Regions from separate parts of the Streptomyces sp. NPDC001678 genome, predicted to be linked through region 1. Evidence: riboswitches for the same ligand, from Rfam matches in the RefSeq annotation. Region 1 holds a riboswitch; the other holds the start of a gene.

The links. A riboswitch is a leader RNA that binds a small molecule or an ion and turns the genes downstream of it on or off. The one in region 1 is predicted to bind S-adenosylmethionine.
Region 2: it holds a riboswitch for S-adenosylmethionine, as region 1 does, so the genes downstream of both, thrC (threonine synthase) here and ACFYZR_RS01520 (aminotransferase class V-fold PLP-dependent enzyme) in region 1, are expected to answer to the same signal.

Annotation. Positions count from the first base shown of each region.
Region 1 is NZ_JBIAUP010000001.1:337,624-342,027, reverse strand. Features, by position in the region: gene ACFYZR_RS01530 (cytochrome bc complex cytochrome b subunit) at 1-902, shown strand, start outside; gene trpD (anthranilate phosphoribosyltransferase) at 1,052-2,113, shown strand; SAM riboswitch class IV at 2,191-2,307, shown strand; gene ACFYZR_RS01520 (aminotransferase class V-fold PLP-dependent enzyme) at 2,428-3,738, shown strand; gene ACFYZR_RS01515 (Lrp/AsnC ligand binding domain-containing protein) at 3,800-4,081, opposite strand; gene ACFYZR_RS01510 (rhomboid family intramembrane serine protease) at 4,078-4,404, opposite strand, start outside.
Region 2 is NZ_JBIAUP010000002.1:162,129-166,532, forward strand. Features, by position in the region: gene ACFYZR_RS04255 (trehalose-6-phosphate synthase) at 1-356, opposite strand, end outside; gene ACFYZR_RS04260 (glucosyl-3-phosphoglycerate synthase) at 458-1,405, opposite strand; SAM riboswitch class I at 1,581-1,723, shown strand; gene thrC (threonine synthase) at 1,741-3,036, shown strand; gene ACFYZR_RS04270 (MoaD/ThiS family protein) at 3,101-3,376, shown strand; gene ACFYZR_RS04275 (cold-shock protein) at 3,861-4,064, shown strand.

The DNA of each region.
Region 1 (4,404 bases):
TCCCCGGCCCCGGCCGGACGAACAACAACGTGGTCGGCATGCCGCTGCTGCCGGTCTACATGGCCAAGGCCGGAGGCTTCTTCTTCCTGGTCTTCGGTGTGATCGCGGCCGTCGCCGGCCTCGCGTCGATCAACCCGATCTGGGCCATGGGCCCGTACCGCCCGGACCAGGTGTCCACCGGCGCCCAGCCCGACTGGTACATGGGCTTCTCCGAGGGCCTCATCCGTGTGATGCCGGGCTGGGAGATCAACCTGTGGGGCCACACGCTCGTCCTGGGCGTGTTCATCCCGCTGATGATCTTCCCGCTGGTGCTGGCCGCCATCGCCGTCTACCCGTTCATCGAGTCCTGGGTCACCGGCGACAAGCGTGAGCACCACCTGCTGGACCGCCCGCGCAACGCCCCGACGCGCACCGCGTTCGGTGTCGCCTGGCTGACCTGGTACCTGGTGCTGCTCGTCGGTGGTGGAAACGACCTGTGGGCCACCCACTTCCACCTGTCGATCAACGCCATCACCTGGTTCGTCCGGATCGCGTTCTTCGTCGGCCCGGTCGTCGCCTTCATCGCCACGCGCCGGATCTGCATGGGTCTCCAGCGCCGCGACAAGGAGAAGGTGCTGCACGGCCGCGAGTCGGGCATCATCAAGCGCCTGCCGCACGGTGAGTTCGTCGAGGTCCACGAGCCGCTCTCGCAGGAGCAGATGCACACCCTCACGGCCCACGAGCAGCCCAAGCCGCTCGAGCTGGAGCCCGAGGTCGACGAGAACGGCGTGGCCCGCAAGCTCGGGGCCGGCCAGAAGCTCCGCGTGAAGCTCTCGAAGGGCTTCTACGGCGAGGGGACCCACATCCCCAAGGCCACCGCGGAGGAGTACCGGGAGATCACGAGCGGCCACGGCCACCACTGATCCCCCCCCCAGCTGATCACTGATCGCCACGGCAAGAGCCCCGTCCAGTACTGGACGGGGCTCTTCGCCGTTCCCGGACGTGGATAGGCTGGACCGCGTAACGGGCCCCCGACGGCCCCACCAGGGACCGACCACCAGGAGTGTGGACCATGAACGTGACCCCCGCAGGCGGCGAGCGCTCGGTGGCACACACCTGGCCGGGCCTCCTGGACGCCCTGCTGAGCGGAGTGGACCTCGGCGCCGACGACACGGCCTGGGCCATGGACCGGATCATGCGCGGGGAGGCCACCGACGCCCAGATCGCGGGCTTCGCGGTCGCCCTGCGCGCCAAGGGCGAGACGGTCGCCGAGATCTCCGGCCTGGTCCGGGCGATGTACCGGCACGCCAATCTCATCGAGGTGCCCGGCCCCAGCGTCGACATCGTGGGCACCGGTGGCGACGGCGCCAAGACCGTCAACATCTCCACCATGTCCTCGATCGTCGTCGCGGGCGCCGGGGCGAAGGTCGTCAAGCACGGCAACCGCGCCGCGTCCTCCGCGAGCGGCGCCTCGGACGTCCTGGAGAAGCTCGGGGTCAATCTGGAGCTGACCCCGCGCCGGGTGGTGGAGGTGGCCGAGGAGGCCGGCATCACCTTCTGCTTCGCCGTGAAGTTCCACCCCGCCCTGCGCTACGTGGCCCCCGCCCGCCGGGAGCTGGGCATCCGCACCACGTTCAACGTGCTGGGCCCGCTGACCAACCCCGCGCGGGTGAAGGCCCAGGCGACCGGGGTCGCGGACGCCCGGATGGCGCCGATCCTGGCCGGGGTGCTGGCCGAGCGCGGCTCCTCGGCGCTGGTCTTCCGCGGTGACGACGGGCTCGACGAGCTCACCACGACGGCCACCTCGCGGGTGTGGATCGTGGGGGACGGCCGGGTGCGGGAGGAGTCCTTCGACCCCCGGGACGTCGGCGTCGACCTGGTGCCCATCGAGGCGCTGCGGGGCGCCGATGCCTCGTACAACGCGGACGTGGCCCGCCGGCTGCTCGCCGGCGAGACCGGCCCCGTCCGGGACGCGGTGCTGCTCAACTCCGCCGCCGCGCTGGCCGCCCTGACGCCGACGGACGCGCCGCTCACGGAGCGGATCCGGGCCGGGATGGGGCGGGCCGCCGAGTCCATCGACTCGGGCGCGGCCCGGCGGGTGCTGGAGAAGTGGGTGACGGCCAGCAACGCGTAGGCCTTCCGGCAAGGGCGCGGTCCGCGATGCGGACCGCGCCCTTGCGCATTCAAGATCCTGTGGCATGATGCTGCGCAGGTCACGAGTGACAGCGTTTCGGCCCCGGCTTGCTGTCCGGCAACCCTCCTTCCGTGGCGGGGTGCCCCGGGTGATGACCAGGCCGCGGGCAGCGACGTCTGCGGCAAGCGCGGATCCCTCGCCAGGGATCCTGGTTGTCGAGGGAGACCCTTCCGTGTTGCAGCGAATGCTCTAGGGCCGTTCCGGCCCCTTCTCCGGTACGCCTCCATCCATCACCCCTGCCGGGAGAATTCGCCATGTCCGTATGCCCTGTTGCCCCTGTTTCCACCATCGCCGAGCCGCTGCCCGTCCTCGGTCGTGACGTCCGTGTCCCGCTCGCCACCGGGGGCGAGGTGACCTACGCGGCGCTCGACTACGCCGCCAGCGCACCGGCGTTGCAGCGCGTGTGGGACGACGTCGCCGCCTACGCGCCGTACTACGGCAGCGTGCACCGGGGCGCCGGGTACCTCTCGCAGCTGTCGACCGATCTGTTCGAGGGCTGCCGGGCCACCGTCGCCTCCTTCCTCGGCTGCCGCGAGGGCGACCAGGTGGTCTTCACCCGCTCCACCACGGACTCGCTGAACCTCCTGGCGTCCGTACTGCCCGCCGGCTGCCGGGTGTTCGTCTTCGAGACCGAGCACCACGCCGCCCTGCTGCCCTGGCGCGGTGCCGAGGTCACCTATCTCGACGCCCCCCGTTCGCCGGGGGAGGCCGTCGAGACGCTGGAGCGGGCGCTGGCCGACCGGGAGCCTTACGGCCCGGCGCTGGTGTGCGTGACCGGCGCGTCGAACGTGACCGGTGAGCTGTGGCCCGTGAAGGAGCTGGCGGCGGCCGCGCACGCGCACGGCGCGCGCATCGTGCTGGACGCCGCCCAGTTGGCGCCGCACCACCCCGTGGACGTCGCCGGGTGGGACGTCGACTGGGTCGCCTTCTCCGGGCACAAGCTGTACGCGCCGTTCGGCGCGGGCGTACTCGCGGGGCGCGCGGACTGGCTGCGGGAGGCCGAGCCGTATCTGGCGGGCGGCGGCGCCAGCCGCAGCGTGGCCCGCAACGCCGAGGGCGGGGTCGACGTCGAGTGGCACGACACCGTGGCCCGGCACGAGGCGGGCTCGCCCAACGTCATCGGCGCCTACGCCATCGCCGCCGCCTGCAAGGCGCTCCAGGAAGCGGGCTTCGACCGGCTGGTGGAGCGGGAGCGGGAGCTGATCGCGCGGGTGCGGGCCGGGCTGGCGGACGTCCCGGGGGTCCGGGTGCTGTCGCTGTTCGGCCCGGACGCGCCGCGGGTGGGCGTCCTCTCCTTCGTCGTGGACGGCTGGAACAGCTCCCGCTTCGCGGCGGCGCTCTCCGCCGAGTACGGCATCGGGGTCCGCGACGGGCTGTTCTGCGCGCATCCGCTGGTGCGGACGCTTTTGGGTGGCGACCGGGACGCGCCCGGCGACTGCGGGGCGGCCGACGAGGGACAGTCCCTCAATGCCGTTCGGGTGAGCTTCGGGGCGGGGACGCCCGACGAGCATGTGGAGCGGTTCGTGGGGGCTGTGCGGGAGCTTGTCGGCGACGGTGCCGCGTAGATTTTCGGCTGCGGGCCGGTTTGGGCTGGTCGCGCAGTTCCCCGCGCCCCTTCGGGGCCTGTTAGTTGTCGAGACCGATCGCGAAGGCCGCTTCCAGGTCGTGCTGGGAGTAGGTGCGGAAGGCGATGTGGGTCTCCGTCGAGGCCACGCCCGGCACCTTGCTGATCCGGCCCGGGATGAGGTCCGCGAGGTCGTCGTGCCGGGCCACTCGCACCATCGCGATCAGATCGGCGCCACCGGTGACCGAGTAGACCTCGCTCACGCCCTCGATGGCGGCGATGCTCTCGGCGATCTCGGGGATCCGGTCCACGTCGGTCTTGATGAGCACGATCGAAGTGATCACGTCGGTTTGTCTCCTTCGGTGGACCTGGCTGCGTCCTTCACTCTAGCCGCAGGTGTGCGAAGGCCCCAGGCGTAGCCGAATCCGAGTGCGAACCCCACGACGTGGGCCAGATAGGCGACCCCGGGGCGCCCGGCGTCCGTCCCCGTCGCCAGCCACTGGAGCGCGAACCAGAACAGCAGTACGGCCCAGGCGGGAAAGCGCAGCGGCAGGAAGAACAGGAAAGGGAAGAGGCTGGTGACCCGCGCCCTGGGGAAGAGATAGAGGAACGCGCCGAGCACCCCGGAGATGGCTCCCGACGCCCCCACGAGCGTGCGTTCGGAGTG
Region 2 (4,404 bases), on a different contig from region 1:
CACAGCACGGAGTTGGCCACGCCGTTGTACGCGGCGGAGAACGTCCCGGCCGGGATGTCCAGCATCCGCACCCGCAGCCCGCCCGTGTCGGCCGGGTCGAGTCTTCGGCCCGCGCGCCCCGCCGCCAGCCGGTCGCCCTCGCCCAGCGCCGCACATACCCACACCGCCGCCGCGCCCTGGGGATCCCGCCCGATCTCGCTCAGCCCGGACACCAGCCCGCCGCCGCCCCGGCCCGCCGCCAGCGAGCCGTCCTCGCGCAGCGCGTACGAGACGGGCCCCCGGTTGGACGCCACGACGATGGGTGCGGCGGCCACCGGGGAGGCTTCCGGGGCGGACGGGGGATGCTCAGCGACCATGTCGCCAGCCTTGCCGCCCGGCGAACCGCTCAAACGTACGCACGGCCCGTCGGGTGGCACACGGGAACGTCCCGTTCCTTTCGCTGCGCGTCTCCCGGCGGCTATGCCGCGCGCCGCTGCGCGTACTCCGGTATCTCCGCCATCGGTGGCCGCTCCTCCGTGTCCACCGCGTACGTCCGCGGCACGAACCCCTCCGCCGTGCGCTCGAACTGGGTGAGCTCCGGGCGCACCAGATGGCCCCGGGCCAGCCGCAGCTGCGCCGTGCGGTAGATCGTCGCGGCCATCCGGCCCAGCGCCCGGCCGTCCTGGTGGCGGTGCTTGCGCACGCCCACGTCGACCTGCGCCAGCGCGTCCAGGCCCACCGTGTGCAGCGCGTCCACGAGCAGGCCCAGCTCCACGCCGTAGCCCACGGGGAACGGCAGCCGCTCCAGCAGCGAGCGGCGGGCCGCGTACTCGCCGCCCAGCGGCTGGACGAAGCCCGCGAGCTGCGGCCAGTGGAGGTTCAGCAGCGGGCGCGCCACCAGCTCGGTGACCCGGCCGCCCTGCCCCGCGACCTCGCCCAGTGGGCGGTCGTACATCGCCTTGACGAACCCCACCTCGGGATCGGTCAGCAGCGGGCCGACGATCCCCGAGACGAAGGTGCCGGAGAAGTCCTTCAGGTCGGCGTCGACGAAGCAGACGACGTCGCCCGTCGTCACCAGCAGGGACCGCCACAGCACCTCGCCCTTGCCGGGCAGCGCGGGCAGTCGCGGCAGGATCTCGTCCCGGTGCACGACGCGCGCGCCGGCCGCCGCGGCGACCTCGGCGGTGCGGTCCGTGGAACCGGAGTCCAGCACCACCAGCTCGTCCACCAGGGGAACGGATTCGCTCATGAGCTCCCGGCGGATCGTCGCCACGATCTCCCCGACCGTCGCCTCCTCGTTCAGCGCCGGCAGCACCACGCTGACCGTGGTGCCCGTGTCCCCCTTCGCGGCCAGCAGCTGGTCGAGCGGACGGTCTGCGGCGGACCAGGACCGCCGGGCGAGCCAGCGTTCCACCTCTTCCAGCACGTGCGTGACTCCTCGGTGTTGATCGTTGTCGCTGATCTTCGTTGTGACGCATCTCGCGGTGCGGACGGCCCTCTCAAGCGGCCATCCCTTCCGTTACAGTCTTGAACAACGCGGACGGCCGTCCTATGTCGGGGGTCGTCACGCGCACAAACGCCCGGGTCCGCCCGGGCCATACCGCTCATCCAGAGGGGCAGAGGGACACGGCCCGTTGAAGCCCCGGCAACCCTCCAGCCGGTCTCGGTCATCAGACGCGAGGCTCCCGGCGGGGAAGGTGCCAATTCCGTCTCGTGGCGACGTTCGCCGCGAGGAAGATGAGGAGAAAGGGCCTCGCCTCCATGGCTGTCCAAGCCGTTGAAAGTCGTACCTCCGTACCCTCGGCCGCTTCCGCCGCATCCTCTTTCGGCCCCGCCGTCGCGCTCTCCTGCCGCGAGTGCGGCGAGCGCTTCCCGCTCGGTCCCTCCTTCGCCTGCGTGGGCTGCTTCGGCCCCCTTGAAGTGGCCTATGAGCTCCCGGCCGGCGACCCCGAGGCGCTGCGCCGCCGTATCGAGGCCGGACCCGCGAACATCTGGCGCTACGCCCCGTTGCTGCCCGTACCCGCCGACGTCGCGGACCGGCCGAACCTCAACCCCGGCTTCACCAAGCTCGTCAAGGCCGACAATCTCGCCCGCGAGCTGGGCGTCACCGGTGGGCTGTACGTCAAGGACGACTCCGGCAACCCCACGCACTCCTTCAAGGACCGCGTCGTCGCCATCGCCGTCGAGGCGGCGCGCGCCTTCGGCTTCACCACCCTCTCGTGCTCCTCGACGGGGAACCTGGCGGGAGCGGTGGGCGCCGCGGCGGCGCGCGCGGGCCTGCGGTCGTGTGTCTTCATCCCGCACGACCTGGAGACCGGCAAGGTCGTGATGGCCGCTGTCTACGGTGGCGAGCTGGTGGGCATCGAGGGCACGTACGACGACGTCAACCGCTTCTGCAGCGAGCTCATCGGCGACCCGCGCGGCGAGGGCTGGGGTTTCGTCAACGTCAATCTGCGGCCCTACTACGGGGAGGGCTCCAAGACCCTCGCGTACGAGATCTGCGAGCAGCTGGGCTGGCGGCTGCCGGACCAGATCGTGGTGCCGGTCGCCTCGGGGTCGCAGCTGACGAAGATCGACAAGGGGCTGAAGGAGCTCATCGCGCTGGGGCTGGTCGAGGACCGCCCGTACCGGATCTTCGGCGCCCAGGCCGAGGGGTGCGCGCCGGTCTCGCGCGCCTTCAAGGACGGGCACGAGGTGGTGCGGCCGGTGAAGCCGGACACCATCGCGAAGTCCCTGGCCATCGGCAACCCCGCCGACGGGCCGTACGTCCTCGACATCGCCCGGCGCACGGGCGGGGCCGTGGAGGACGTGGACGACGAGCGGATCGTCGAGGCGATCCGGCTGCTGGCCCGTACGGAGGGGATCTTCGCGGAGACGGCGGGCGGGGTGACGGTCGGGGTGACCCGGAAGCTGCTGGAGGACGGGCGGCTGGATCCGTCGCTGACCACCGTCGTGCTCAATACGGGCGACGGCCTCAAGACGCTGGACGCGGTGGCGGCGGGGCCGACGGCGACGATTCCGCCTTCGCTCGACGCGTTCCGGGCGGCGGGGCTGTAGCGGGTCCGTAAACGCGCTGCGACCGTTTCCCTTTCACCGGCCTCTTAAACCAAAAGGTGACCCCATGAGCGTCAACGTCCGAATCCCCACCATCCTTCGCACCTACACCGCCGGTAAGGCGGAAGTCCCCGCCGAGGGGGCCACTCTCGCCGAAGTGATCGCCTCCCTGGAGAAGAACCACCCCGGAATCGCCGCGCGCGTTCTCGACGAGGACGGAAAGCTGCGCCGTTTCGTCAATGTGTACGTCAATGACGACGACGTACGGTTCGAGGGCGGCCTGGCGGCGGCCACGCCGGACGGCGCGGGAGTATCGATCATTCCGGCGGTCGCCGGCGGCTGACCGAGGGCGCCCGGGCCCGGGCGCCCTGGGCCGGGGCCGTGTCGGCTCCCGGCTGCCGGACCCTTGGCCCGACCCTTTCAAAGCGTTCCTGCGGAATTCACCGGAATCACCCCGCCCGTAAAACGGACGGGGTGATTCCGTCTGTTGAAGCGCGATACAGTTGGGGCGTTCCCCCTCCGGTGTCACTGCCGAACGCATATGAGAACCCGTCAAGTTGTGCCCACAACATGTGCACGAATTGCCGGGTTGGTTGCGTTATGCCCGGCCCGGCTTGCCCGAGAAGCTGGCGAAATCGGCAGTAATGACCGATCGGCCACGCCCGGAATTCTCGTCCGACTGACCTGTTGCAGACGGCATCCGTGCAGATACATTCAGCGGCGGTCGACGCGTTCCGGCGCACACCCCCATCCTGTCTGGGGGTGAGGTCTGACCCGGGTCCGCGAGGTGCGGTCCTGCGCAAGGGCCAGTAATAGGGGAGTTAGGCATGGCTCAGGGCACCGTCAAGTGGTTCAACGCGGAGAAGGGGTACGGCTTCATCGCGGTCGACGGTGGTGCGGATGTTTTCGTCCACTACAGCGCGATCCAGATGGACGGCTACCGCACCCTCGAGGAGGGGCAGCGGGTCGAGTTCGAGATCTCGCAGGGCCAGAAGGGGCCGCAGGCGGACATGGTCAAGGTGACCGCCTGACCGGCGCGCATCGACCACCGGCTCACTCAGCTCGCCGAGGGGCCCGCGTCTCCATGACGCGGGCCCCTCGTGTGTTCTCGTGCGTTCCCGTGTGTTCTCGCGCGTCCGTGCCACGCCCATGTGTGGGTTCCCCCGGCGCGGGGCAGGTTGGTGTGAGGCGCTTGCGCCCCCTGTTGTCTCCGAGGGGGCGCCCTTTGCCGCCTGGGGTGGGATACACCGTGGACCGCTTGCACTCGGGTGGGTCGAGTGCTAATCATTGGGCTTAGCACTCTCCGAGTGAGAGTGACAGATTTGGACCGTCGGTGAGGTCGGCGAGCCAAGCGGGGCAAGGAACCGCAGG